Regions from separate parts of the Rhizobium sp. A22-96 genome, predicted to be linked through region 3. Evidence: riboswitches for the same ligand, from Rfam matches in the RefSeq annotation. Region 3 holds a riboswitch; each other region holds the start of a gene.
The links. A riboswitch is a leader RNA that binds a small molecule or an ion and turns the genes downstream of it on or off. The one in region 3 is predicted to bind cobalamin.

Region 1 (9,793 bases), on a different contig from region 3:
TGTCGGGCATGTTATAGTCGGTGACCATGAGGCCGATATCCGGATTGGCCTTCAAGAGCTCGAGCGCCTTGGCACCACTTTCCGCGACACTGACACGGAAGTTGTAACGCTTCAGCCGGCTGGAGAGCAAAGCCCGCGCCGTTGGGCTGTCATCGACGATGAGGACGTGATGGCGGTGGTTGGTGAGAAAGCGGCAGATCGATTCCGCCAGCATGTCCACAGCGAATATATTGTCCTTGAGAATGTAATCGACGACATCCTTGGCGATCAGCTCATCGCGCATTCCTTCGAGAAAGGTGCCGGTGAAGGCGATCGTCGGAATGCTGAGATCAACCAGATATGTCAGTGCCTCGCCTTTTTCGGCTCCTGGCAGGTTCATGTTCGAAATTGCCAGCTTGATCGGCTCAGACGACTTGTCGTAGGCGAGCTGCAGCTCCTCGAAATTGCGGCAGGTTTCGACGTCGATATCCAGAAGCTCCTTGAGCTTGGAACGGATCATCGAGGTAAAGAGATTGGAATCTTCCACCAGAAGAATGCGCGAGCCGGCAAGCGACGCGCCGGAATACTGCATTCCAGAAACACCTAGAAATGGCATAATAAAAACCTGTTTTGAAATTACCCCTCTATAGTTTTTCTAGAACAAAGCCTTTGAGTATTTGTTAAATCGACTGGTTTCCCGAAGATGAAGAAAATAGCCGGCTACGGCGCGCTTGTTGGCAAGCACGCCCGGCTGCAGCTTCTTCGGTATCGTCGTCTTATTCGGCTGCCGTTCTTCCGCGGCGGCGGCCTGCGCTCTTTGTGTCCGGCGCATTGTTTTCGGCCGGGGACGCGATGCTTTCAGCCATGATGTCCTCTGTCTCGGGACCATCGGCCGAATCCGTCAGCTTGCTGCCCGCGGCATCCATACGCTGGCCGCGCCTGCCGTCGCGAACAATGTGCAGTTCCTGATGCGGATAGGGAATGGATATTCCCTCCTCGCGGAAGCGCTTGAGGATCTGGATGCGCAGATTGTTGCGGATTTCCATACCGTCGGAAAGATCTGAGAGGTAGAAACGCATCTCGAAATCGAGCGATGAAGGGCCGAAGCGCAGGAACTCGACATGCGGCTCCGGATTTCTCAACACCTTCGGGACGCCGCGCACCAGTTCCAGCAGGATCTCCATGACCTTCTGCGGATCGGATTCGAAACTGACGGATACCGGGATCTCCGAGCGCGCCAACCTGTTGCGATGGGTCCAGTTGCCGACCGAGGCGTTGATGAGCTCGGAATTCGGCACGATGATCGATTGCTTGCGGAAGGTCTCGATCTCGGTGGCGCGCACCGAGATGCGCTTGACGATGCCTTCCGATGTGCCCGACACGATCCAGTCGCCGACCTTGAACGGCCTCTCGACCAGAAGGATCAGACCTGACACGAAGTTAGACACGATATTCTGCAGGCCGAAACCGATACCGACGGAAAGGGCGCTGGCGACGAGCGCCAGGCTGGAGAGGTCTATGCCCGCGGCCGAAATGGAAATGATCGCCGCGACTGCGATGCCGAGATAGCCGATACCTGTCTTTACCGAATTGCGGACACCCAGATCCACCTGGCCGCGCGCCATGACGTTGCTGTCGAGCCAGCGCTGGAACCAGCGCGTCACCAGATAGCCTCCGGCGAACAACAGGATGCCGGCGCAAATGCCGAGCAGAGAGATCGATATGTTGCCGATGCGGATCTCTGTGAATAGCCGGTAGGCGATGAGTTCGAGGTCCTGGATGTGGAAGCCCCAGGACAGCAGGATCAAGGGAATGCCGGTGAGCAGCGCCACGGCATAAGTCGCAAGCCCGGCAATGAGCCCGCCCTGGTCAAGCGCGACGTCACCGAGCTTGAGACGGTTTTCCAGAAAGCGCCCGATGATCGTCTCGGCAAAGACACCCTGCTTCGAGACCGCCTTGCCGAGCTGAAAGCCAAGATACATGGTCGCGATGACGGCACTCGTCACGATCATCTGCGTTGCCATGAAGCGGGCAAGGCCGACATAGCCGATGAACGAGATAAAGATGACCAATGCGCCGAGAATACGAAGGATGAGCGCCATGCCATGCGGCCAGCGGCGACCTGGAGCATCGGGATCGCCGTTCTTGGCCAACATCGGTGAACCGAACGAGGCCGCAATCAGGATCAGGCCGATCAGCAGGGCAGCAAGGAAGCTTTTGGCAACCGTGACGACGACAGGCGATCCCATAGACTCGCTGATACGATCGAACACGTAGTCCAGCCCATTGACCACTGCCATGGCCTGCAGGCACCAGGTCAGCGAATGCGCGCCCTTGTTCGACAATTTGACCAGACGCCAATGCGGCCGGAACGGCGCGAAGACGGCATTGCTGAGACGGCCGACGAAATAGACGAGACCGATGAAACCGAAGAGTGCCGCCAGGATCGGCGCAATATCCGGCCTGAGCACGTTGAAATTCGAAAGGAAGAAAAAGGACGTGACCAGAAATGCCGCGAGCGACAACGTGCGGATCAAGGTCGACCAGAACGCAACCGAAAGCCGGCTGATGTAGGGCGGGTTCTCGACGGCTTCGTCCTGAACGTAGTAGCGATGGAACAACCGATAGCCGCCGGAAAAGATGATCAGGGCAGCGGCGATGGACAGGAAGACGGCGGCAAGCAGCGAGCCGAGCTTGGCTTTCAGCACGAAGCCGATCCAGCTGGTCACCGCATCCCTGAACGATATGCTCTCGTCGACCAGCGCCGATCCGGCATCCTCGAATGTCCCCGAGGAAATTTCCGTGCGCTTCAGCAATGTCTCGGTGAAGAGCTTGCGGCGCTTCTCCGTCAGCTGGATCGAAAGCCGATTGGCTTCCGCAGTCAGATTGTCGGCATCGAGTATCAGGGCGCTGATCTGCGAACGCTCGGCATTCAGGCGCTCGCGCTCCTGCGTGACGATCGCGGCTTCCGGCGGCTGCCCTTCCTTGGGGGCAGCCCCGAGCTGAGTCAGGCGCGCATCGATCTCCGTGTTACGGGGCTTCAGCCGCGTCGAAATTGCTGCAACGGAGCGATTGAGATCGTCTGCCCGACCCGAGAGCGCGACGAGCGTCTCATCGTCGCCACCCGGTTGCTTTGCGCTGTCCTGAAGGGATGCATATTCCTTCTTCGCCTTGTTGAGGTCGGTGACCGCGGCTTCCAGCAATCCATTGGCAAGCGGCTGGGGCTGTTGCTCTGTCTGCTGTGGCGGTTGCGCCGTCTGCTGATCTTGCGCGAAGGCATCCTGGCCCGCCAGCGGAACGGCGGCCATGATGGCGCTCAGTCCCAACAGAAACACGGGCAAGAGAAGGAGGCGGAAATTCAACAGGCGCAAGCAAAGCTCCTCGTCGCACATAAAATCATGAGCAATGGATGACCAGAACCGCCACGCAGAATGAAGACCCGAGTCGTCCTGATTGTGATTGCGAACTTCATAGTCTTTACGCGTACGCCTTGTAAGACAAAGAAAGGCGACACAAAGGCATTTCCCGCCTTATCAGGCTCTATCGCCCCGTCCAAGGCCGTACATCGTCCATTTCACCTCGCCGACGCCGTATTGCACCGTGCATCGCCTGCCGGAAATAGGCCGGCGAAGGATCTTGGCAATGGCCTCCCTTAGCTCTGCCCCTTTCGCAGGATCAGGATGAAGGCCATGCCGCCGACCAACCCGGTGACAATGCCGATCGGCATGTCTTCCGGCGCCATGATCAAGCGCGCGACGATATCCGCCCAGATCAAGATCAACGCACCGAACATAGCACTCAGCGGCACAACACGAACATTGTCGCCACCAGCAATCAGACGCACGAAATGCGGCACCATGAGCCCGATGAAACCGATAGCGCCGGAAAACGCGACCATTACGCCCGTCAGCAAGGCCGTGGTCACAAACAATAGCAGCCGGAACTGCTTGACTGCTATGCCCAGCGTCGTTGCCGTCTCATCGCCCATGGCGAGCGCATTCAGCTCCCTCGCCTTTGGAATAAGCAACACGAGGCAGAAGAACAATATGCCGGCCGGATAGACGAGGTGCTGCCATTGCGCCAACCCCAATCCGCCGAGCATCCAGAAGACCACAGTGTTAGTCGCCCGCGGATCGCCCAGGAAAATCAGCAGATTGCCGAGCGCGGTAAAGACGAAAGCGACAGCCACCCCTGAAAGGACCAACCTGTCTGCCGATTGGGATCGCGTCAGATGCGTGGTGAGGCCGACTGCCCCAGTCGCGAGCAGCGCGCCCGCGAAAGAAAACAACGGCACCGTCAACAGGCCGAGGATCAGCCCGGTATGCAGCAATGCCAGAATGGCACCGAATGCTGCCCCTGAGGAAACGCCGAGAAGATGCGGGTCCGCCAGCGGATTGCGCGTCAGGGCCTGAAGCACGGCGCCGGTGACGGCAAGCCCCGCCCCGACCAGCGCCGCCAGTATGACGCGCGGAAAGCGCACATCCCAGACGATACTCTCCTGGCCCTCCGACCATCCGACAATAAACATGCCTGCATGCAGTTTATTGCCGACGATCGACCACACGGTCGAAAATGGAATGGGCGCGGCCCCGAGCGAGACCCCGGCGGTGATCGACAGGACAAGGCCGATAGCGAGCAATGGAATGAGAATGGAGAGGCTGAGGCGCATATTCAAATCTGTAAAAAGAGATCCGCCCACTGATGGACTGGACGGACCTGCATTGGCGACAATCACATCGCGTTCGGATGAAACGCCTTTGCCAGGGTCGCAATGGCCTCGATATTGCGCGGCCCCGGCGTCGCCTCGACATAGGGCAACACGACGAAGCGGTCGTTCTTGACGGCATCGATATTCTTGAAAGCCGGATTACCCTTGAGGAACGCGATCTTCTGCGCCGCAGTCACCTGACCATAATCGACGATGACGATGGCCTCCGGGTTCTTCTCGATGACGGGCTCCCAGGAAACCTCCGTCCAGCTCTTCTCGACGTCCTCCATGACGTTGATCCCGCCTGCGGCTTCGATCAGCGCGGTCGGAATTCCGTAGCGACCCGAGGTGAACGGCTTTTCCTCGCCGGAGTCATAGACGAAAACGCGGGTCGGCTTGTCGACATGGCCGATCTTTGCCTGGATCTCGGCGAGCTGCTTGCGATAGCCCGCCACCAGTGCTTCCGCCCTATCCTCGACACGAAAGATCTTGCCGAGATTGAGCAGATCCACGAACATGTCGTCCATGGTCGGCTTGTTCTTCTGCATGACGAAGATGCAGGATTCCGTCAGCTCGTAGACCTTGATGCCGAAGGGCGCCAGCGTTTCCGGCGTGACCTCGCCACCGACCTTCATGCCGTAGTTCCAGCCGGCGAAATAGAAGTCCGCATTGGCGCCGAGCAGCACTTCCTTGCTCGGATATTTCGGCGACAATTCAGGGAGTTCCTTGACGCCGTCGCGCAGCTTCTCATCCAGGGTCTTCCAGCCGGAAATGCCGGTATAGCCGACCATGCGGTCCTGAAGCTTCAGGGCCAGCATCATTTCCGTCAGGTTGACGTCATTCGAAACCGCCCGCTCCGGGGCCTTGTCGAAGGTGACATCGCGATTGCAGCTGCGCACGGTGACCGGTTCGGCCATTGCTGCGCCCGCGACAAATGTGCCCACCAGCAAGGCGGCGGCGGATAGGGAAAAGCGAGAAAACATCAATGACTCCAATGATCGAACTATCTGAGGGAAAAGGAGAAGCGCCTGCTGTCGCCGCGATCAGCCTGATGCAGGCTGGCACCGACACGGAACGCGGAAGAAATATGTTCCACGGTGAGGACATCGTCAGGCTGGCCATGCCCCGTAAGCCGCCCGCAATCGAGCACTGCGACATGCGTGGCGAAATCAGCGGCCAGATTGATATCGTGAAGCGTGGTGATGATCGTCCGGCCAAGGCCTTTCAGCAGCTCGAGTATCTCCAGCTGGTGGCGGATATCGAGATGGTTGGTCGGCTCGTCGAGAATGATCAGGTCCGGCTCCTGTGCGAGAGCGCGGGCGATCAGCGCCCGCTGCTTTTCACCGCCGGAAAGCGAAACGAACTGTCTTAGCGCCAACGGCTCGAGCTCCAGCCGCGCCAGCGCATCCGTTGTCACTTCATGATCTCGCTCGCTCCAGCGCGCCATGCCCTTGCGGTGCGGAATGCGGCCCATCAGCACCACGTCCCGCACGCTGAAGGGAAAATCGCTCGGCGTCTCCTGCGGCACGACGGCGATGCGCTGTGCCGCCTGTCGCGGACCGAGGGACCAGAGATCGATGCCATCAAGGCGAACCGTGCCGCGATGCGGTTTGAGACCACGATAAAGGCAACGCAGCAGCGTCGACTTGCCTGCACCGTTTGGCCCGATGATGGCCAATCGACCGCCGGCTTCGACGGACAAAGTGATACCGCTGATGATGGGCATGCCTTTTTGGACACCCCAGGTGACGCCCTCAGCGTCGAGTCTTGCGCTTCCTTCCGGCATGGTCACCTCCTACTGCAGCGATACCGACTGACGCTCGGCCGAGACGATGGCGGCGGGAATGCGCGCCAAAGTCTTGCCCCCAAGCGTCCTCGGACGTTCGCTCTCACGCGTCAGCCCGTCGGGCCGGTCGCGATAGAGCTGCGCGAAGGAGACGAGCGCACCGATATCCGCACCGTCCTCGATGTCACCGAAGAGGTACGTTGCTTTCGCCGTTGCCTGAAAGGACACTGTGCAGGGCCGTTCACAGCCAGCCATGCAGATGCTGCCCTCGAGACTGAAATCATCGGAAAGAGCGGCGCCCGCCTGGGCCATGGCCGCCTGCAGATGTTTTAAAAGATCGAGACCCGGCCGGCACGGCTTGCCGACATGACGGCAGCTGGTGCACACGGTGATCCGGTGCGTCGTTTCTCTTGTATTGTCCATGGAGTGCCTCCCGGAGATCTCGCCGGAGGCAAAGTCAATATAGGGCCAGCGGACGCAAAAACGTCCTCGCCCAACCACTGAATTTCCATCGGAACACCCCGTCCGTTGCGGTTGATATCGTCGATGGCAGGTCTCCTGGCTCGCGGGTCATAGCTCGTTCGCGCCTTCCCGGCTTGACGCCAGTGGCATGCTGCGAACGCGCTCTCCGCTTACAGTTGCGGGGGCAGCCACGGTTTTGGCCCCTGATGGGTAATCCGCACCGTGTTCCCTTTTCAGCCACCAGCCGGATTGCTCCGGCGGCAGCACCATCTGCGGCATTCATCTCATAGAAAGCGGAAGCGGGCAACGGCGATGTCATATGTATCTTCGTTTGTCCTGGGCGACAGTAATAGCATTCTTGTTACGTTATTACATAACTTATCGCAAGTCGCTTTCTTCCGAAACGTCATCTCTTTTGGAAATGACGAGACCTCATCTGAACATTCAAGAAACAGCTACACCGCCTTGCATTGCGGATGAAAACGCTCCGCCATGCTTTCGGCGGCCGCATAGGCCTGCGTCACGATCTCCGGCACTAGGTCGATATCCGGAAGACTGCCGAGCCCGAGCGGACCGATGGCAAAAAGCCCTTCCGTCGTGCGGCCGTCCACCTCAAGCGCACCCGTCGCCTCGACGGCAAGACCGAGCCCGAGTTCGTCCGGCACGGCAAGACCGGCCTCGATCAGGTTCCGCAATAGCGGAACGCTCAGATCGGCTGACTGGCAGCGACAGTCGATCACGTCATCGGCATAGAGCTGCTCGGTGTCCTGTCGTCCTGCCGGCCTCAGCACCAAGCCGGTCGGCGTGCGGCGGATCAGGTGGCCACGCCTGAGCAAGGTGTTGCCTTCGGCCAGCTCCTGTTGCAGGCGAACATGCAGCGCCTCGGGCAGCCTATTGCGATGGCTGTCGTAGAGCGCGCGAAGATGGCGATTGAACTGCCGCTTCTGGCCTGCGGGCAGCGAGCGCCAGAGCGAGCGCGCATGCTTGCGCAGACCGTTCATGATCGATTGCCAGCTCTGACCGTTAGCCTCCGCACCATCGCAAGCCTTGCGAATGAAACGGACGATCTCGCTCAGCTGATTGGGCATCTCGTCGGCGGGAAAGACCGGATCGGCATTGTTGCGCGTATGGCTCTGCGGCAGGAAACCGCGTCGCGAAACGATGGAGATCTGGCCGGTATAGCCATTGTCGCGCATCTGCAGAAGCCGGTCGACGACGCGCAGGCCGCTGCCGAGCAGGATCGTGTGCGGCCGCGACACCAGGCGGCGCGCCCGCACTGTCGTCGGAATGTTCGCCAGGTCGCTGGCCGGTGATTGCTGGTCGATCATGCCGTAGCCGGTAGCGAGTACGACCATGTCGAACGGCGCATTCGCGGCCCCGTCGCTGTCCACCACGAAACGATTGCCGCGAATACGGCGAACCCCGAAGACCATCTCGCTGCTGACCTGCACCGTGACATCCCGTCGCGATGAGAAGGCCTCAGAAAAGCGCTGATAGACATAATCGCTGAAAATGCTCTTCGGAACGAAGATCTGCAGAAAGCCCGGTATTGCGGCCGGAACCGCGCTGCGGAAGGGCGCATTGGCACTGAGCCATTGATTGAAGTCGTCGGGATCGCCGGCTGAGACGGAAAGATCGCGCACGCGGCTGTTCAGGATTTCGCTACTATGGCCGGACGCCAGCGCCTGACCGCCGCTAACGCTGGAATTAGGATCGAACAGCTGCAGATGAAAGGGAAAGCGCACCGTCTTCATCAGCGCGATCGCCATCATCATTCCGGAGAAACCACGCCCGACAACGGCAATGCGGGGCATCGCATAGCCCCTGCCTGCCGCATCCGCCTTCGCGGAAAATAATCCCTGAACCGTCATATCAACTCCTGGAGCGAGAGGTGGTCGATCATGCCTTTCTTGGGCTTTTTCACTGCACTGCCTGCGAAACCCTGAACTCCGATGTTCAGCACCTGACAGCCACCAAGCTGCGGTTCATGAAACGCACGGAAGCCACAGCGGTTCTCAAAATTCGGCGCATCCTCTTCAATCGGGTTTCTATTCCGCTGCTGAAGGATGCTAACGCGGGTCCAACTCTGGTCCGAAACCAGATGCCCGCAATCGGCTGCCCACATGACGCCTGTAAAAAAGGGCAACAGGATTATTGCTATAGTCTACTTATTTAGTCGTATATGAAAGCGCGAAAACGCGCCGCTAGCAAGTGCTTTCTTTTCAGCCGGACGATAGCAGCCGCTCAGATGGCCACGCCATGATGCCAAACACCCAGTGGCTATGGATCTCTTGCCGACCACTGCGCAATATCCCGCCGAGTGCTCACAATTTGTTCGTTCAATGCCTATCATGGCCAACGGCGCGGTGCGCGTAAGCGCAGAAAATCCGTTGTACACGACACCCATGGAAATTAAGATGGCACCGATTTGCCTTGCCAGAAGCATCGGCCGATGGAGTGACGAATGGGGACTGTTTCGCAGTTGCACGAATGCGTCAGGCCGCCCGCGCATCGCATTCAAAGCGAAGAGGAAGCGCTCGATATCGCGCGGTCCCTGGCCGCAAACTTCGCCCAGCAGGCGAGCGATCGCGACGTCAACCGCGTTCTGCCCTATGACGAAATCGAGGCTCTATCCCAATCCGGCCTGCTCGGAATATCCGTGCCCTCGGAACATGGCGGCATCGACATTTCCAATTCGGTGCTGACTGAAGTCGTCGCCATTCTCGCCGAGGCCGACCCTTCTATCGCGCAGATTCCGCAAACGCATTTCCATGTGCTGGAAGCGGTGCGCGTCGGCGGCAGCGAGGAGCAGAAGGCTTCGCTCTTCGCGAGAGCCATCATTGGCGACCGTTTTGGCG
Region 2 (9,793 bases), on a different contig from region 3:
GAGAAGCGTGCGCGCGACATCGGGATGCTCGATGATCGGGCTCATGCCTGCTGCAGTCGTTCCCGGCGCGCGGCCCTGCGTGCGCTCCCGCGCATAGGCGATGGCCTTCTGGGTCGCGGCTTCCGCGATCGCCACGCCCTGAATGCCGACAGCGAGGCGGGCATTGTTCATCATGGTGAACATGCAGGCGAGGCCCTTGTTCTCCTCGCCGACCAGCCAGGCGATGGCACCTTTTTCAGTGCCATGTTTGCCGTCGCCGCAGATCATCGTGCAGGTCGGCGAGCCGTGAATGCCGAGCTTGTGCTCCAAAGAATGGGCGAAATAATCGTTACGGGCGCCAAGCGAGCCATCATCGTTCACCAGGAATTTCGGCACGAGGAACAGCGAGATGCCCCGCGTGCCGGCCGGCGCGTCCGGAAGACGGGCCAGCACCAGATGGATGATGTTTTCCGCCGCCTCGTGATCGCCCCAGGTGATGAAGATTTTCTGGCCAAAGAGGCGATAGGTGCCATCGTCCCGACGCTCCGCACGCGTGCGCAAGGCTCCGACGTCGGAACCGGCATGCGGCTCGGTCAGGTTCATTGTGCCAGACCATTCGCCGGAGATGAGCTTTGCCAGATATTTCTTCTTGAGGTCATTGCTGCCGTGGGCGTTCAGCGCCTCGACCGCGCCCATCGTCAGCGTCGGGGCGAGACCAAAGGCCATCGAAGCGGAATTCCACATTTCCAGCGTCGCGATATTGAGCATATGCGGCAGGCCCTGCCCGCCGAATTCCTCCGGTGCGGTCAGCCCGTTCCAGCCGCCGGCGATCCAGTCGCGATAGAGCTTTTCCCATCCGTCGGGAAGAACCACCTTGCCGTCGACCAGCTTCGCGCCCTGCCGGTCGCCATTTTCGGCAAGTGGCTCCATCTCATCGCCGGCAAAACGCCCGGCCTCCGATAGAATAGCATCGAGGACATCGGCGCTGAGATCGCCGAGAATGCCCTCCTCCATCGCCCGATCCATGCCGGCGACGTATTTCAGCGTGAATGCGATTTCCTCGACAGGCGCTTTGTACATGGTGATTTCCTCCGCGTCGGTGCCGCCGATTACCCGCCTCACCCGGATCATCGGCCCTATGTGGATAGAGCTAGTTTATTTTTACGTAAACGTCAATTTTCACTGAGACATTCCGCAGGGCGATTTCCACTCAATCGTGAACCGGAACGGCAGTTCGCGTCACGCGCGCCACACGTCGTCAATAACGGCGCCGGCATGTGCGATTATTCCACCGTCATGCAGCCTTGCATAAACAATCGTCATGAACGAAGACTAAGGCAACTGTTCTGACAAAGCGAATGATGCGGCCATGAACACGATAACGTCAGCCACCACCATACCCGGCTTTGTCTGGGCCTATCGTCTTCGTCCAGGCGCGGACAAGGCGGAGCGGCTCCCCGACGATGCGGATCGAGCCACGCTCTTTGACGGAGACGGCTTCCTCTGGCTGCATCTCAATCTCGTCGACGCCCGCGTTCCGGCCTTCCTGGAGGACGCGCCGGGGCTGAACGAAGCGGCGCGCATAGCGCTGACGACGCACGAGACCCACGCGACGATCACAGTCGACGACCAGATGCTTTTCGGCACCCTTGTCGATTTCCAGCGCGATTTCGCCCACAACACCCATGATATCGGCTGGCTGCATTTTGCGGTGACTGACCGCGTGCTCATCACCAGCCGGCTGCAGCCGCTTCGCAGCGTGGACCGGGGACGCGTGCTGATCGAAAAGAATGCCGCACGGTTTTCATGCCCTGTGGATATTTTCGAAGCGCTGGTTGTCGAGTTCCAGCGCACCCTGATCTCCGTCGTCATCGAGATCAGCGAAGAGCTGAACGGCATCGAGGATTTCATCCACGGCAATAGCTCGCGTGACGAGCGCACGCAGCTTCCGCCCATTCGACGGACGATCGTGCGGCTGCACCGCCATCTGCGAACCGTCCTCTCCCTGATGCGGCATGCGGCCGCCTCAGACGACGAGGAAATGCCGCTTGGTTTCGAGGACATTGCGGGACGTCTGACGGGACGCCTCGAAGCAGTCGAACACGATGTCTACGCGCTGCAGGAGCGCGCCAGGCTGCTGCATGAAGAAATCGACTCGAAGCTTGCCTCCGAGATCAATCGCCATCTCTACATCCTCTCGATCATGACGGCGTTCCTGCTGCCGCCGACGCTGGTGACCGGCTTCTTCGGCATGAATACATCGAGCCTGCCCCTTTCGGGCGGCTCAAGCGGTACGGGATACGCGATCGGCTTTATTATCGCATCCATGCTGCTGGCATGGTGGCTGCTCAAGCGGGTCAACATTCTCTGACGCCGGCACAAAAAAGCCGCCCGGATAACGGGCGGCTGTGTCGATGATTTTTGGCGTGTCGCTCAATAATAGGGCGAGTAGCACTGACGGCGCGGGCCCTGGTTGGGCTGGAACGTGTTGTCGTAAGCCCGATAGGAGCGATAACGATCCGAGCACCATTCGACGTGGCGCGGATTGATGCCGCCGGACGGAGGCGGGGCCGCATAGTAGCGAGGCTGGCTGGCAATCGCCCCGCCGATGAGCGCGCCGGCACCGAAGGCGGCCAGCGGGAACCAGTAGCCATCATGGTAACGATAGCCATGGCGATAACCCGAATAGCCGCGATAGCCGCCATACCAGCCGCGGCGATAATAGCCGCCGTGATAGCCCCGCCATTGAACCTGCTCGACATTGCCAAGCGTGGATTTCTCCACAGGTGCGATCGGCGCAGCAGGCATCTGAATGGCAAAGGACGGCGTGAAGCTCGTCAGGGTGACAGCGGCCGAAATAGCGATGGTCGCAATTCTCGCACGGAAACCAAGCATTCTTATCTCCATTCGCTGGTTTGTCTTGTGCTCAAGCGTATAGCGTTTGATGTCGGGCATGCTTCTTTCGCAGGATTAAGCGCCCTGCTTCGCAGCATGTCCGAATAGACAACAAGAAACGCGGCAACACCTTATTCTGTTCCTTAAATCCCTACCAATTTAAGGAGTTATGCGAGGGCTCCACGATGAATGTATAGTGAACCGATCCTTAACCCAAGATTAACCAGCAATCCTTACTATTATTTCATGAAAGGGTCCCGGCACAGCCACAGCCTGATTTGCAGCTTCCTGACCGTACTGGCCCTGTTGGGGCCGGCCACGAAGCCTTCGGCCGGCGAAAACCAGCCTTGGACGGACCCCCAAAATGCCCTCATCGTCGATGCCTATGAACTGAATACCATCGACTGGACTGCGTTCCTGCAGGACAAGCGGATCGCCGCCTTCATCTCCAAGGCCTCCGACGGCCTGCCCGAGAGCTTCAGTTGTACCGGCGACCATGCCGGTGACACCTTCGCCCACTGCAAGACCATGTGGCGCAAATATGCCGTCACGCGCGAACTCTATCAGACCCGCCGGATGCTGGCGAAGACGAATGGCCTGTTATGGGGCGCCTATCATCTGGGGCGACCGGGCAATCCGATCGATCAGGCCAATCATTTTCTCGATTATGCCGATCCACAGCCGGACGAGCTGATGGTGCTCGACATTGACGGCATGGATCCCACGCGTTTCATGTCGCTTGATGATGCGCAGGTCTTTGTCGCACACATCAAGGTCAGGACCGGACGTTATCCGATCCTCTACGTCAATCACAACACCGCGCGCTATATCGCCGATCACCGCGATATCTATCCGCTGCTGTCGCGGCTGCCGCTCTGGTACGCGCGCTACAAGCCGGATCTGAAGGGCACCTTCCCGCTCGGCAACTGGGATAATTACGCCATCTGGCAGTTTGCCTCATCGGACAATTGTTCCGACAAGAGCTGCCCCTACCGCGTTCCGGGCACGCTGACGGACATCGACGTCAATGTTGTGCCGATGACCAGCGTGCAACTCGCCAAGATCTGGCCGCAGGGCGATTTGCTGCCCGCCAAACCACTGCCTGCCCCCGACCTGACGATCGCCCAGGGACCGCTGTGCAACGGGCCGCTACAGACGCTTGTCTCGCTGATGGTCGATCCGGTCGTCACGGCTGCTACCCGCCGACCCGAGCCGGTGGAGATCAATGAACTGAATTACCAGGATTATTAGGCTTCGACCTGAACATCCGTCTTCGGGCGCGAGCAGCAGGCCAGGATATAGCCTTCCTCGATCTCGTCATCGAGGATGCCGCCATTGTGGCTCATCTCGACCTCGCCCGAAAGCTTCATGACACGACAGGTGCCGCAGAGGCCCGATTCGCAGGCAGCGCCGATCCGCACGCCGGCGCCGCGCGCGGCCTGAAGCACGGTTTGCCCGGCCGCACAAACCACGTCCTTGCCGGCCATGGTGAAGCGGATCGTGGTCGCAGCGTCCGTCGAGGCATCGTCGGTAACTTCAGCAAGCGGCGTCGCCGCATTTGCCGGCTGGAAGCTTTCCTGATGGTAGCGCTTCATGTCGAAGCCGTGCGCTTCCAACATGGAACGGACGGCATCCATGAAGACTTCCGGGCCGCAGCAGAAGATCGTGCGATCCATGAAATCAGGCGCCAGCAGGCCGATCTTGGCCTTGTCGATGCGGCCCTTCAGCCCCGACCAGAGATCGGTGCGGCCACAGCCCTCGACGATCAGGCCGAGATTGAGGTTCGGCATGAAGCGGGCGAGATATTCCAGCTCCGAGCGGAAGATGATGTCGGTCGGGCTGCGCGAGCAATTGACGAAAGTGATGTCGGACAATGGCGCGGTGTCGGCCATGTAACGGGTCATGGCCATCATCGGCGTCACGCCGGAACCGGCGGAGACGAAGAGGTATTTATCGCCGGGATGGCGGACGTGCGTGAAATCGCCGAGAGGACCGAAAGCCTTGATGCGCATGCCCGGCTTGAGGTTCTCGAACATCCAGCGCGTGCCGATGCTGTCCTTCTGCGCCTTGACCGTCACCGCGACCGAGAAGGGCCGCGATGGCGTCGAGGACAGCGTATAGGTGCGCATGACCGGCTCCGGCGCCGTCGGCAGCTCCAGCGTCACGAACTGGCCCGGCAGATAGCGGAACCAGTTGTCCTTGTCGGACCGGAATGTGAAGGTCATCACATCGGGCGCTTCGGGCGTGACGGAGAGGCATTCGAGCAGATGCTGCCTGTCGCTCCAGGGCTGCATCTGATCGAGGTGTCGATGGCTAAGGGAGACGGTCATGTTCATACTCAGGCAACCGCCGACAGCTTGGCCTGATCGCCCTGCAGCCGGTTGATCATGAAATTCGAATACCATTCGACGAACTGCATGACGCCGCCCTCGTGGAGTTCCGAATAAGGACCGGGCTCATAGGCCGGCGAGTGAATGCCGAAAGCATTCTCCTCGACGATGCGGCGATCCTGGTCGTTGGTCTCGGTCCAGACGTGGGTCAGTTCCTCGAGATCGTAGTCGACGCCTTCGACGGCATCCTTGTGCACCAGCCATTTGGTGGTGACGGCGGTCTCCTCGGCATTGAGCGGAAGGACGCGGAAGGAAATCGCGTGGTCGCCAAGCAGGTGGTTCCATGTCGTCGGATAATGGAACAGCAGCATGGTGCCGATGCCGTTGATCGTCACATCGGGCGAGAGCGGCCGCTTGACGGCGTTCTGGCCGGACATGGTGTAGCTTTCGGCCCCTTCGATGAGCGGCATGCGGGCGGCGCGGAACTGGCCATCAGGCGAGATCTTGAATTCGCTCGGCAGGCCGGCGGCTTCGCAGCGCTCCCAATGAGCGGTGATCACCGGATCGCTCATCGCCCCCTGCACGCCGCTGACCGTCGGTGCTTCCGAAAACGTGCGGCAGAGTTCAGGATGGTTGGCGGCGCAGTGGTAGCACTCGCGATTGTTTTCCCAAACGAGCTTCCAGTTGCCCTTTTCGATAATGGTGCTCTGGAAGGCAACCTTGGCCTCACTCATGCGATGCGGCGCCATATAGGGCTCGATCGTGGCGCGGACGGGCGCGAAGTCCGGAGCGTTCTTTGCCAGACAGATGAAGATGTAGCCGCCGACGCTTTCGCAATGGACCGGCTTCAGCGAATACTGGGTCTTGTCGAAGTCCTCGGCCATCTGACGGGCGAACAGCAGCGAGCCGTCCAGCTCGTAGGTCCACTGGTGATAGGGGCAGACGAGCTTTGCCGACGAGCCGCGCTCTGTCGTGCAGACGCGTGAGCCGCGATGGCGACAGCTGTTGTGGAAGGCGCGGATGACCTGATCGCGACCACGGACGATGACGACAGGATAATCGCCGATCTGGACGGTGAAATAATTGCCCGCGCGCGGCACTTCGCAGTCATGGCCGATGAACAGCCAGTCGCGATAGTAGATCATTTCCATATCGAGCTTGAAGTAATCCTGATCGATATAGAAAGGCTGCTCGAGGCTGAAGCCCTCGCGGCGGTTCTTCAATTGCCGCAAAACATTGCTGCTGATATCCATTTGCCTATCCTTGCGCGTTACCGGGAAACGGACGAAGGACATGCAAGGCCGTTTGGGAGCGGCCTGAAGCAATGTCCCGACCGCCCGCCGCGGTCAGTAAACCGAATTTCCCCAAGGCTGGTTTCCGGGCTCTGGAGCGGCCCTGTTTCCAGAACCCCATGGCACCTTCCCAGGTCGGCCGACCCAGTGGCTTTATTCGCCATGCCTCACTCCACCACCGTTGCGGGGGCAGCGCCGGATTTTGACCGGCTTCCCAATTCTCCGTCTCCCTAGCAGACGGCACCTTGAGATTGATAACATCATAACTCTCGGCCCCGTCAGCCGCTGCGCTACAATGCGACATCGGCTTCGAAATTGGCGACAGATGAAACGGAACAGCAAGACGGTCGTAGGGATGGGCAATATAGGAAGGCAATTCAATCTCTTATCGATTATCGGCAGACATGGAGATCGTCGCTATTTTGCCTCCTCTTGATGACGCTTTATCCTGATTGCGACAATGCGGTTGATCTCCGATAATCAAGGGGTCGCTTGCGACGCCGAAAGTGCCTGCAGCGCCGCCATTGCACGGTCAGCATCAGCAGCCGGAACGAAGATATGATCGTGGTAATAGGCCGCGACGACATTGGCGCTGATGCCCGCATTTCCCAAGGCTGTAGCGAACGCCGCGGTGAGGCCGATAGCCTCCAGCGAGGAATGGACATCGAGCGTGATCATGCGCATTGCGGGCGCAATCGGAAACCCGGCCTGCCGCGCGGCCTCCAGCGGCAGGATCAGGGTCACGCCCTCCCCTTCCCGGAAAAAACCGATCGGCTCCAGATGAATATGATCGGCCAATGTCGACGATGGAACGGTGCAATAGACGAACTCGCCCTCGACGAGATTCGGTTTCATGCCGGAAAGCAGCAGCTTAAGATCGGTAATTCCGGGCATGTGTTTTGGCCTCCCTGGGGATTTGCAACCGGCGTCGTTAAGCCCGGCTCAAGCAAGACTAGTTATCATGCAGTCTCCAGACCTCTATAGCGAGACCCGGCATGGCCAAACTCAGATATTTCGACGCTGGGAAGCCCGCCGACCCCGAACCGATACCGGCGGTATCGACAACGGGGCATAGCGAATTCCTGCGCACCGGTCGTATCAACCGCGACAGGCCGCATTGGCTTGCCGAAGAGCGGCGATACATGACCCACCAGGAAGTCGCCGAGCAGACCGCGCAGAAGCTGCGGAATGCCGGGGAAATGACCCATGACCGGCTCAACGGCTTTCATAAGTCGATTCGTTTTCCGAAGCTCATCTTTCATCACACGCTGAAGGACACGCCGCATCTCGGCTATTGCCACGTAACAGCGGCGCGCACGCAATTCGCTCGATATGAAGAGGTGAACTGGGCCTTCTACATCGCGAACTTCTTTGCCCGCATCGGCCAGGAAGAGAATTTCTTCGAGGATATCAGCCTGAAATATTCGCGGATGTATTTCGCCGTCGCCATCCATCCGGGCAAGGAGGCGGAAGACAAGAAGCTGACGATCAATCGCGACATTCGCGGCAACGGCGTGCTGTTCCACACGCACGATCCGCAGATCGCCGTCCGTAACGTCCTCTTGCTCGGCGCCCGCAACGAACAGCTTCGCGACATCATTCGCCAGCTTTGATCATTGATCCGAAAACTCGAAAAGCATAAGAACGGCCTGAACTGCAAACGGGCAGGCCATGGCACGACACATAGACATTCTCGAACACCCGCAAACGGCGATAGATGTCGCCTCGGCAACGCTTGCCGAGGGTCTGCCGATCGGGTTGCCAACGGAGACGGTCTACGGCCTTGCAGCCGATGCCACCAACCCGGCTGCCATCACCCGGATCTACGAAACCAAGGGACGGCCGCGCTTCAACCCGCTCATTTGCCATATGAGCGATCTCGCCATGGCCGAACGCTATGCGATCTTCGATCCCATCTCCCGCAAGTTGGCGGAAGCATTCTGGCCAGGCCCGCTGACGCTGGTGCTACCGCTCAGGCCCGGCAGCGGCATCCATCCGCTGGCGACCGCCGGTCTCGATACCGTCGGCATCCGCGTGCCGCAGGGCTTTGCCGGCGAGCTGATCCGTGCCTTCGGGCGCCCTCTTGCCGCGCCGAGCGCCAATACGTCGGGCAAGATCAGCGCCACCAGCGCCGACCATGTCGATGACGATCTCGGCGAGCGGATCACGCTGATCCTCGACGCCGGCGCCTCCGTCGTCGGTGTCGAGTCGACCATCGTCAAGGTCGAAGACGGCGAATTGCGGCTGTTGCGGCCGGGCGGATTGGCCGCCCGTGAGATCGAGCGGGTCGCGGGCAAGGCGCTGAAGCGCAAGAAGAAGGCATCGGCCGCCATCGAAGCCCCCGGCATGCTGGCGTCGCATTATGCCCCCGGCGCGGCCGTGCGGCTCGACGCGACGGAGGTTGCGGCCGGTGAAACACTGATCCGCTTCGGGACGCCTGACATTGCCGGGATCGAAAGCGCCATTGCCGTGCTCGACCTGAGCGCCACGGGCGATCTTTCGGAGGCCGCAGCAAACCTCTTCGACTTCATGAAGCGCGCCGACGCCACAGGCGCCGCGACGATCGCCTTTTCGCATATTCCCGACGAGGGCCTCGGCGAGGCCATCAACGACCGGCTGCGCCGTGCGGCAGCACCCAGAGATTAAAAATCGGCCCGACACTCTATCGGCAAAGGATACGCCATGAGCTCTGCCCCCTCTTCAGCCCTTCTCGACCGCTTCGCTGCGATCGTTGGCGAGAAACATGCCGTGCGAGATGCGGCGGAGATTGCGCCGCATCTGGTCGAGAACCGTGGGCTCTACCATGGTGCTTCGCCGATGCTGCTGAAGCCCAGCTCGGTGGAGGAGGTCTCAGCGATCCTCAAGCTTGCCAGCGAGACAGGCACGGCCATCGTGCCGCAGACCGGCAATACCGGCCTTGTCGGCGGTCAGACACCGCGCGAAGGCGGCTCCGACATCATCCTGTCGCTAGAGCGCATGAACCGGGTCCGCGATATCGATCCGGTCGGCAATACCATGATCGTCGATGGCGGCTGCATTCTGGCGGATGTGCACAAGGCTGCGGCTGAGCATGGCCGCATGTTCCCTCTGTCTCTCGGCTCGGAAGGCTCGTGCCGCATCGCCGGCAATCTCTCCACCAATGCCGGCGGCACGGCGGTTCTCGCCTATGGTAATATGCGCCAGCTCTGCCTCGGCCTCGAAGTGGTGCTGCCCACAGGCGAGATCTGGAACGGATTGCGCCGCCTGAAGAAGGACAATACCGGCTACGATCTGCGCGATCTCTTCATCGGCGCCGAA
Region 3 (9,793 bases):
CGCGCAAGGCGCGGTCGGCAAGCGCGAGCAGTTTTCCGAACTCGGCATCAACACCTATATCGCGCCGACCGACTGCGTCGCCAAGATCAATGCCGAAGGCGGTGACGGCGTGCGCAAGGAGCTGTTCACGATGGGCCTGATCTATCAGGAGATCGATGAACTCGCTGAGATCTTCGACGTTAAAGATCGCGGCGATGCGCTGGTCGCGCAGCTGAAGAAGCGCGAGGCCGATGCCGTCGCTTCGATCTCCGCTGCGCAGGCGAAGAACCTGCCGATCGTGTTCTGGTTTTCCAGCAAGGAAGTGAACGGTGACGCCTATATCGCCGGCAAGAATAGCGCGCCGGCCTATATTCTGAAGACGATCGGCGCGAAGAATGTCGTGACGACCGAGGAGGAATGGCCGCTTGTGGGATGGGAAACGATCGCGCAGGCAAATCCCGCCGTCATCGTCATCGCGACGATGGATCGCCGCCGCTACGCCGCCGATGACCCGAAGGTCAAGCTTGACTTCCTGCAGAAGGATCCGGTCACCAGCCAGCTCGATGCGGTCAAGAACAAGCATTTCGTCATGATGGATGCGCAGTCGATGAACCCGACCATCCGCACCATCGATGGCATCGAGACGCTGGCCAAGGGCATCAAGTCCTTCGGCCTGGCAGAGTAGAATGCGCCTGATTGCAGAACGGCGAGAAAGGTGGGCGCTCTTGGCGCTCACCGTGGCTGCGCTGGTGTTTCTGGCATTCATGATCAGCCTTGCGGTCTCGATCGGCGAGATTTCGATCCCGTTGTCGACGACCGCCAAGGCAGTTGCGAACCGGCTGCTCGGAACGGATTTCGAGCTTAGCCGGATTCATCAGGGCATCGTCTGGGACTATCGCCTGAGCCGGGCGCTCGTTGCCGCAAGCACCGGTGCATCGCTGGCCTTAAGTGGCGTGATCCTGCAGGCGTTGTTGCGCAATCCGCTTGCAGAACCCTATGTGCTCGGCATTTCGGCGGGTGCCTCCACGGGTGCCGTCTGCATCATGATCCTCGGGCTCGGCTACGGAATCCTCACTCTTTCCAGCGGCGCCTTCATTGGTGCGGTTGTGGCATTTCTGTTTGTCGGCCTGCTGGCAGCCGGTGTCGGCGGCACCAGCGAGCGCATCATTCTCTGTGGCGTCGCCGGCTCGCAGCTCTTCAATGCACTGACCTCCTATATCGTCACCACATCGGCCAATGCCGAGCAGGCGAGGGGCGTCATGTTCTGGCTGCTCGGCTCCATGAGCGGTGTGCGTTGGCCGGATGTCTATTTGTCCGGACCGATCGCCATTATCGGCTTTATCATCTGCATGGCGCATGTCCGCGTGCTCGACGCATTCGTCTTTGGAACCGATGCCGCGGCCTCGCTCGGCATAGCGGTGCGCCGCGCGCAGATCGTGCTGCTCGGAACGACGGCATTCATGACGGCGGCGGTGGTCAGCATTGTCGGTTCGATCGGCTTCGTCGGGCTCGTCATTCCGCATGCGGCCCGTTTCATGGTCGGCCCCAATCACGATCGCTTATTGCCGGCGTCGGCACTCGGCGGAGCGATCTTCATGGTCGGCGCCGATATCGTCTCGAGGATCATCATTCCCCAGCAGATCCTGCCGATCGGGGTGGTGACCGCGTTGTTCGGCGCTCCGGCCTTCGCCATCATTCTCTATCGCGCCCGGAGGACGGCATGAGCATCGCGGTCGATAAGGTGACTTTTGCCGCCGGCAACACGCTGATCGTCAACGGCATCAGCCTGACAGTGGAAAAGGGAAAGGTGCTCGGCCTCCTCGGGCCGAACGGTTCCGGCAAGTCCAGCCTTCTGCGGCTGATCTGCCGGCTCCGGAAGGTGAAGAGCGGCGTCATCCGCCTCGGTGGCGATGATATTGCCTCCATTTCTCGTGGCGATATCGCCCGCCGTGTCGCGCTGGTGGAGCAGCAGGCGACCACGGACATGCAGGTGACCGTCATCGATGTCGTTCGTCTTGGGCGTACACCGCATCGCGGCCCGCTTTCCTCCTGGAGCGCCGGCGACGATATTGCGGTCTTCGATGCGCTTGCCCGCGTCGGCATGAGGGATCGAGCCGGGCAGTTGTGGCAGACCCTGTCCGGCGGCGAGCGGCAGCGTGTTCATATTGCCAGGGCGCTGGCACAGACCCCGAGCGAATTGCTGCTCGATGAGCCGACGAACCATCTCGATATCCAGCATCAGCTCGACATTCTGGGCCTGGTTTCCAAGCTCGACGTGACCTCCATCGTCGCGTTGCACGATCTCAATCTGGCGGCGATGTTCTGCGACAGTCTCGCCGTGCTGCAGAAGGGTGAGGTGGTGGCTGCCGGACCGCCGGAGGAAGTCTTGACGCAGGAGCTGATCGAGCGGGTCTTCGGCGTACGCGCCCATGTCCAGAAGTCCGCCGTCCACGGCCGCTGCAACATTCAATATATGGCGGGCTGATCTGATGGACGGTGCCAATTTCCACCTCAAGGAAGAAATCAGGGACTATTGGTCGAAACGGTCGGAGACCTTCGATCTTGCTTTCGGCCACAGGATAGCACCCGGCCCCGAGGCAGACGCCTGGCAGAAGCCGATCCGCGCAGCGCTTGGCTCCCAGCCAAAGCGTGTTCTGGAGCTTGCCTGCGGCACCGGTGAGGTGACGCGGCTGATCCATGATCTCGGTCACGAGGTGACGGCGCTGGATTTTTCCGAAGCGATGCTGGCCGTCGCGCGCAAGAAGCATGCAGGCAAGCCGCGTCTTCGATTTCTGCTGGCCGATGCCGAACAGACTATGGAGCCGGATGCGGCCTACGATGCGATCGTCTGCCGGCATCTCGTCTGGACGCTGACGCAGCCGGAAGAGACCTTCAGGGAATGGCTTCGGCTACTCAAGCCCGGCGGGCGCCTCGTGATCTTCGACGGCGACTGGGCCAAGCCGAAGCCGAGCGGCCAGATTGCCAGGCTGCTGATTTCGCTGATTGACCGCTTCGTCGGCGCTGATCAAAATTATGATGGGGCGCTAAGCAGCCGCCACTCTCGCATCATGGAGGCCTTGCCTTTTGGCAGCGGCCTGCGTTCGGAAGAGTTGACCCCGCTATTGTCGGCAGCGGGCTTTGCGGCCATTCAGCTCCAGTCGCACGGGCCTATTGCCAGGGCGCAGCGGAAGAATGCCAATCTGCGGAACAAGCTTCGAACCCTCGTTTATCGGCGGTTTATTCTGACCTGCATGCGGCCATGGACCCCCACCCATTTTCCGCAAAGAAATTTAGTGGATGCGGTCAGGCCGGCCCTTGAACCAACCTCGCAGCCACGATGAACTGGATTAGCTGCCGGCTGGATTTGAGAAGTCAGTCAGGACAAATAAACATATAAAGATTTGTTTATATCTATTGACAATTTTCTGCGCTTGGTGCGAAATCACCAGCGTTATGGTTCTCTGGGGCACTCCATTCGCTCCAGAGCTAAGAGGGAATCCGGTGCGCTGAGAGATCGGCTATTCCGGGGCTGCCCCCGCAACTGTGAGCGGCGAGCCAATGTCCATTCATGTCACTGAGGCGATGAGCCTTGGGAAGACGGACAAAGGTGACGACCCGCAAGCCAGGAGACCTGCCACAACAAAATAACGTCCACGGGCGGGGTGTCCCGGTGGTTGCTGTGGCTGGCCGATATTGGCCTTGTCCGCACGCGTCCGCTTGACCCATGCCCCCACAACCAATGGGGTATGACTATGCCAACCAAAACTGTCCCAGTCGCTTCTCTTGGCTTTCCGCGTATCGGTCGCCATCGCGAACTGAAATTCGCGCTCGAAGCCTACTGGTCCGGAAAGATTCCCGAGAGCGAACTCATCGAAACCGCCAGGAAGCTCCGGGCTGAAAACTGGTCGCTTCAGCGCGACAGCGGGATCACCCGTATCCCTTCCAACGATTTCTCATTCTACGATCATGTCCTCGACACCGCCGTCATGGTCGGTGCCATTCCTTCCGTATACGGCTGGAAGGGCGGCGACGTTTCATTGTCGACCTACTTCGCCATGGCGCGCGGCAGCCAAGGCGATGGCCATGCCGATTGCGGCCATACGCATCATGGCCATGGTGTGCAGGCGCTTGAAATGACCAAGTGGTTCGACACCAACTATCACTACATGGTGCCCGAGGTTTCAGAAGATCAGGCTTTTGCGCTCACCACGCAAAAGCCCGTCGATCACTTCCTCGAGGCAAAGGCGCTCGGCATTCACACCCGCCCGGTCATTCTCGGACCGGTCACCTTCCTGAAACTCGCCAAGGCTCGCTCGGCAACCTTCAAGCCGCTGGGCCTGCTGCCGAAACTGCTTCCGGTCTACGAGGAATTGCTGCGCCGGCTGAGCGCTGCCGGTGCCGACTGGGTGCAGATCGATGAGCCGATCGCCGTTCTCGATCTGACCGAGGGCGAGCGCCATGCCTTCTCGGTCGCCTACAAGGCGTTGACCGAGGCGGCGCCGGATCAGAAGATCATGCTGACAACCTATTTCGGCGGTCTTGCCGACAATCTGGCTGCTATCACCGAGCTGCCGGTTGCCGGTGTCCATGTCGATCTGACGCGTGCGCCAGGTCAGCTCGATGATGTCGTGAAGGCCGTTCGCAAGGATCAGGTTCTGTCGCTCGGCATCATCGATGGCCGCAACATCTGGAGGGCGGATCTGGCTGCGATCATCAACCGCCTTCAGCCTGTTGCCACGGCGCGTAGTATCGACGGCGTCGAAGTGGCAGCATCTTGCTCGCTGCTGCATGTTCCGATCGATCTGGAGCTTGAGACGGCGCTCGATAGCGACCTGAAGAGCTGGCTGGCATTTGCCACGCAAAAGCTCGGTGAGCTTGCGACGCTCGGCCGTGGTCTTGCCGAAGGAAAGGCTGCCGTTTCAGTGGAAGTCGCCGTCGCATCCAGGGCTATCGCTGCACGGGCCTCATCACCGAAGGTAATCGACCCGTTGGTACGCGGCCGCCTTGCCGGGGTCGATGCCGCCATGAAGCAGCGCAAGAGCGCGTTTGTGCAGCGTCGGTCGGTGCAAGCGGAAACGATCAAGCTGCCGCTCTTCCCGACGACGACGATCGGCTCCTTCCCGCAGACGCCGGAGGTTCGGAAGGCTCGTTCTGCCCATGCAAAGGGCACGCTCAGCTATGTCGACTACGAGGCCTTCCTGCGCAAGGAGACCGAAGCCACAATCCGTTGGCAGGAAGAAATCGGCCTCGACGTGCTGGTCCATGGCGAATTCGAACGCAACGACATGGTGCAGTATTTCGGCGAGCAATTGTCGGGCTTTGCCTTCACCCAGCATGCATGGGTGCAGAGCTATGGTTCACGCTATGTGCGTCCGCCGATCATCTTCGGTGACGTCTCCCGGCCGGACCCGATGACCGTTCGCTGGTGGGAATATTCCCAATCGCTGACGCAGAAGCCGGTGAAGGGCATGTTGACCGGACCGGTCACCATCCTCAATTGGTCCTTCGTTCGGGACGACATCGCCCGCAGCGAAACGTGCCGACAGATTGCGCTTGCGATCCGTGACGAGGTCGTCGATCTGGAAAAGGCCGGTGCCAGGATGATCCAGATCGACGAGGCAGCCCTTCGCGAGGGTCTTCCGCTCAGACACAAGGACAAGCAGGCCTATCTCGATTGGGCAGTCGAGAGCTTCCGCTTGTGCTCAAGCGGTGTTGCGGATGGGACGCAGGTCCATACGCATATGTGCTACTCGGAGTTCAACGACATCATCATCGCCATTGCCGCGATGGATGCCGACGTCATCTCCATCGAGACGTCTCGCTCGAAGATGGAACTTCTCGATGCGTTCAGGAACTTCAAATATCCGAACGAGATCGGCCCCGGCGTCTACGACATCCACTCGCCGCGCATTCCAGACGTCAGCGAGATGACCGATCTTTTGTCGCTGGCGCGCAGGCGTCTTCAGGATGGCCAGCTATGGGTCAATCCGGATTGCGGATTGAAGACCCGCAAATGGGAAGAGGTGAAGCCGGCACTCGTCAACATGGTTCAAGCCGCCCGCAGCCTGCGGCAGGAACATGCCAGGGCTGAGGAACGAGCCCTCATCGCCTAAGGCATTCCGCCAGAGATTGAGAGCCGGCTCGCTTGAGTCGGCTCTCAACTTATCTGCATTCGATGCCGTTTCGATCAGGTCTTTGCGGCCTTGGCAAAGGTCGGATCGAATGTCTTCTCGAAAGGCACATCGATATTGGCGAGTTCCGGATCGAGCGTCTTCAGGACGCCCATCATCGAATCATAGCCTTCCTTCGTGACCATGCCGTCAGGCGAATACATTTCCTTCGAATTCTTGAAGGCTTGCATATAGAGGTCGCGATTGCCGAGCAGATATTCCTCTGGCACGACGCCGGCGACATCCTCGGGGCTCGCCGTCCCGAGCCATTTCAGCGCCTTCATGAAGGCATTGACCGTCCGTTGCGTCGTTATCGGATTGGCCACGGCAAACTCGCGCTTGATATAAACGGTGGCGGCTGGATTGGGACCTCCGAAGAGCGCGCGCGTGCCGGCTTCGGTGCGGGTATCAAGCAGCACGGTGATATCGCCGTCATACTGCAATTGCGCGATGACCGGATCGAGATGGGAGAGCCCGTCGATCTGCCCGCTCTTGACCGCCGCGACCGCTCCGGCGCCGCCCCCGACGCCGATCAGCGACGCGTCGTCGACTTTCAGCCCGTTCTTCAGCATGGCATATTGGAACATCAGCGCCGTCGATGAGCCGGGTGCGGTCACGCCGATCTTGCGGCCCTTCATATCGGCCATGGACTTGATCTCGCCGGCAAGCTCCTTGCGCACGGCGATGACGATCCCGGGGAAACGGCCGAGATTGCAGATCGCGACGATGTCCTGTCCCTTGTTCTGCATGCGGATCGTGTGTTCATAGGCGCCGGCCACCACATCGAGCGAACCGCCGATCAGGCCTTCCAGCGACTTCGAGCCGCCGGCGAAATCATTGATGGTGACGTTCAGGCCCTCTTCCTTGAAGAAGCCCTTTCGCTCGGCGATCGTCAGCGGCAGATAGTAGAGCAGCGGCTTGCCGCCGACGCCGATCAGAAGATCGGGCTTCTCCGGTTTGGCATCCTGTGCCGCCGCCGGCAGAATGCCGCCGAGCGAAGCCCCGATGCCGAGGCTTGCCGTTGCGATCAGAAATGTCCTGCGTTCCATGTCGTCCTCCTCCATTTCCTCATACTATGTGTTCTACTGGCCGCGCCAGGCGAGTAGCCGGCGTTCGGCCACGGTCACCAGCCAATCGACGATTAGGACGAAGGCCGTCAGCACGACCATGCCGGCAAAGACGCCCGTCACGTCGAAAACGCCTTCCGCCTGCTGGATCAGGTAGCCGAGGCCGGCAGCCGAGCCCAGATATTCGCCGACAACAGCACCGACGACGGCAAAACCGACCGAGGTATGCAGGCTTGAAAATACCCAGGACAATGCCGAGGGCAGGTAGACATGGCGCAGCAACTGGCGCTCGTTCATGCCAAGCATCCGCGCATTGGACAAGACAGGCTGGCTGACTTCCTTGACGCCCTGGTAGACGTTGAAAAAGACGATGAAGAAGACCAGCGTGATGCCGAGCGCCACCTTGGACCAGATGCCGAGGCCGAACCAAAGGGCGAAAATGGGTGCCAGCACGACGCGGGGCAGGGCATTCGCAGCCTTCACGTATGGGTCAAAGACGGCCGCAACCAAAGGCTTGCGCGCGAACCAGAAGCCGAAAACGATGCCACCGAAGGAGCCAAGGAGGAAGGCGAGGAGGGATTCTGACAGCGTGATCCAGAGATGGTACCAGATCGATCCGCTTGCGAACCATTGCACGACGCGCAGCGCCACCTTCAGGGGATCAGCGAAGAAGAAGGATATCGTCTTCGGATTGCCGAAAAGCGTCGTGGTGGTGGCCAGATGCCAGATCAGCAGGATGACGACGGCCACAAGGATCTGCAGCGACAGGAGGCGCGTGCGGTTCATGCAGTTTCCCCGCTGGTCTGGCGATAGGCCGTCATGACTTCGTCGCGCAATGCCTGCCAGATATCCCGGTGCAGCTGAATGAACACGGGATCGTGCCGGATCTCGGCGATATCGCGTGGACGTTCCAGCGTGACCTTGAAGTCGCCGATGATGCGGGATTTCGGACCGGCGGACATGATGACGACCCTGTCGGCAAGAGCGATCGCCTCGTCCAAGTCATGGGTGACGAACATGACGGCCTTGCGATCCTCCGACCAGAGCTTCAAGAGAAGATCGCCCATGATGAGACGGGTCTGAGCATCGAGCGGACCGAACGGCTCGTCCATCAAGAGGAGCTTCGGATCGCGGATCAGCACCTGCGCGAGACCGACGCGCTTGCGCTGGCCGCCTGACAGCATGCGCGGAAAGCGATCGGCGAAAGCGGCAAGGCCGACGCGCCTCAACCACTCAAGGGCATTCTTCTTTGCCTCGGTCGGAGCGACACCAGCGATCTCGAGCCCGATCGCAACATTCTGCAGCACCGTCTTCCACGGCATCAGCGAATCCTGCTGGAAGAGATAGCCCGCCTGCCGATTGATCGCCTTCAGCGGCTGGCCGAATATTTCAACCGTGCCGGATGCCGGTGTCAAAAGCCCGGCCGCGGCATTGAGAAGGGTGGATTTGCCGCAACCCGTCGGACCGACGATGGCCACGAATTCGTGCGCGCCGACATCCAGATCGGTTGCGGAAACGGCATCAAACCGGGTCTTGCTGGCCATTTCAAACGAAATCGCCACCTTCTTCAGGCTGACCGCCCGCACAGCCTCCATCATCATGCCCTGCTGTTCCTCCCGGACGCCCCAACTTGTTGGAACGTCAGGCATTGTGCTTTCCCGCCAAAAGATCAAAGCGAGCCGCGGCAGTCAATATGCGATTAGCATGCTATCGGTTATGTCACAGGGGAGGCAGCGCGGAAGGTGGTAGCCAAGATTTGCTCTGCCCCTCACCAGAGCCCTGGCACCAACCGGAACCGCACGCGTCCGGCGTAGTCGGCATAGCCATCGAGTTCGGCGCGCAGCAAGGCATCCTCCCAGCTTGTCCGCAAGACCAGAAGCCCGCTCGCCCAAGCAGCCGGTATAAGCGCCCACCACGAAGCCAATGCCAAGGCCAGGCCTGCAAACACCAGGATCGCGCTGACATAGCCGGGATGGCGCACATATGCGTAGGGGCCGGTGCTGATGACATGCTGGCCGCGCTCGCGCTGCAGGCGCACGCCGGGTTCGAAGAAGCGATTGACCGCCTGCGCCCAGGCACCGAGCGCGATGCCGGCAGCAAGCAGGGCATAGCCAAGGATGACGACGGAAAGCGGCACGACCGACCACAACATTCTGCCGGCATCAAGCGTCCCGAGCGGAATTTCCGCGACCATGCCCAAGCAGACCAGGGAGACGAGGATTACGTCCCAGCGCTTGGTGCCGGCCTGAAAGCGATTGCGTGCCCTGAAGATCGCCGGGTTCAACCGCTTCAGGACCGAGATCGACACACCGTAGATGACGGCCAGGAAGGCGATGAAGATCCATCCGGGCAGCCAGTAGAGGCGTCCGACCGGTACGAAGACAAGCGCAAGCAACATCAGCGGCAGACCGATCGCATAGGCCATCGCCGCGGCACGGGATATTGGTTTGGGTTCGGTGACGGCCATGTGCTCTGCTCCTCCCCGGATAGACTGTGCTCGCCAAGGTCATCGGATAGTATGACATTAGGGCAGCTTCGACCATGCGAAAGGGCGCGTGTCCGCTTCTGTGGCACGCA

Region 1: linked by a shared signal. The riboswitch ahead of ACQZ6F_RS07670 (DUF1636 family protein) and the one ahead of metE (5-methyltetrahydropteroyltriglutamate--homocysteine S-methyltransferase) in region 3 are both predicted to bind cobalamin.
Region 2: linked by a shared signal. The riboswitch ahead of ACQZ6F_RS13105 (aromatic ring-hydroxylating oxygenase subunit alpha) and the one ahead of metE (5-methyltetrahydropteroyltriglutamate--homocysteine S-methyltransferase) in region 3 are both predicted to bind cobalamin.

What each region holds. Positions count from the first base shown of each region.
Region 1 covers NZ_JBNWDQ010000002.1:241,901-251,693, forward strand. Annotated here, with positions in the region: gene ACQZ6F_RS07645 (response regulator) at 1-595, opposite strand, end outside; gene ACQZ6F_RS07650 (mechanosensitive ion channel domain-containing protein) at 756-3,341, opposite strand; gene ACQZ6F_RS07655 (FecCD family ABC transporter permease) at 3,632-4,648, opposite strand; gene ACQZ6F_RS07660 (ABC transporter substrate-binding protein) at 4,711-5,670, opposite strand; gene ACQZ6F_RS07665 (ABC transporter ATP-binding protein) at 5,691-6,473, opposite strand; gene ACQZ6F_RS07670 (DUF1636 family protein) at 6,483-6,896, opposite strand; cobalamin riboswitch at 7,005-7,221, opposite strand; gene ACQZ6F_RS07675 (FAD/NAD(P)-binding protein) at 7,391-8,806, opposite strand; gene ACQZ6F_RS07680 (hypothetical protein) at 8,827-9,111, shown strand; gene ACQZ6F_RS07685 (SfnB family sulfur acquisition oxidoreductase) at 9,400-9,793, shown strand, end outside.
Region 2 covers NZ_JBNWDQ010000003.1:78,678-88,470, reverse strand. Annotated here, with positions in the region: gene ACQZ6F_RS13130 (acyl-CoA dehydrogenase) at 1-1,059, opposite strand, end outside; gene ACQZ6F_RS13125 (CorA family divalent cation transporter) at 1,349-2,350, shown strand; gene ACQZ6F_RS13120 (BA14K family protein) at 2,413-2,874, opposite strand; gene ACQZ6F_RS13115 (glycoside hydrolase family 25 protein) at 3,121-4,125, shown strand; gene ACQZ6F_RS13110 (FAD-binding oxidoreductase) at 4,122-5,210, opposite strand; gene ACQZ6F_RS13105 (aromatic ring-hydroxylating oxygenase subunit alpha) at 5,213-6,457, opposite strand; cobalamin riboswitch at 6,556-6,759, opposite strand; gene ACQZ6F_RS13100 (ACT domain-containing protein) at 6,977-7,390, opposite strand; gene ACQZ6F_RS13095 (DUF6656 family protein) at 7,492-8,109, shown strand; gene ACQZ6F_RS13090 (L-threonylcarbamoyladenylate synthase) at 8,168-9,142, shown strand; gene ACQZ6F_RS13085 (FAD-binding oxidoreductase) at 9,179-9,793, shown strand, end outside.
Region 3 covers NZ_JBNWDQ010000001.1:1,400,240-1,410,032, forward strand. Annotated here, with positions in the region: gene ACQZ6F_RS06270 (ABC transporter substrate-binding protein) at 1-664, shown strand, start outside; gene ACQZ6F_RS06275 (FecCD family ABC transporter permease) at 666-1,703, shown strand; gene ACQZ6F_RS06280 (ABC transporter ATP-binding protein) at 1,700-2,464, shown strand; gene ACQZ6F_RS06285 (class I SAM-dependent methyltransferase) at 2,469-3,320, shown strand; cobalamin riboswitch at 3,417-3,632, shown strand; gene metE (5-methyltetrahydropteroyltriglutamate--homocysteine S-methyltransferase) at 3,732-6,092, shown strand; gene ACQZ6F_RS06295 (ABC transporter substrate-binding protein) at 6,167-7,198, opposite strand; gene ACQZ6F_RS06300 (ABC transporter permease) at 7,232-8,002, opposite strand; gene ACQZ6F_RS06305 (ABC transporter ATP-binding protein) at 7,999-8,817, opposite strand; gene ACQZ6F_RS06310 (methyltransferase family protein) at 8,985-9,683, opposite strand.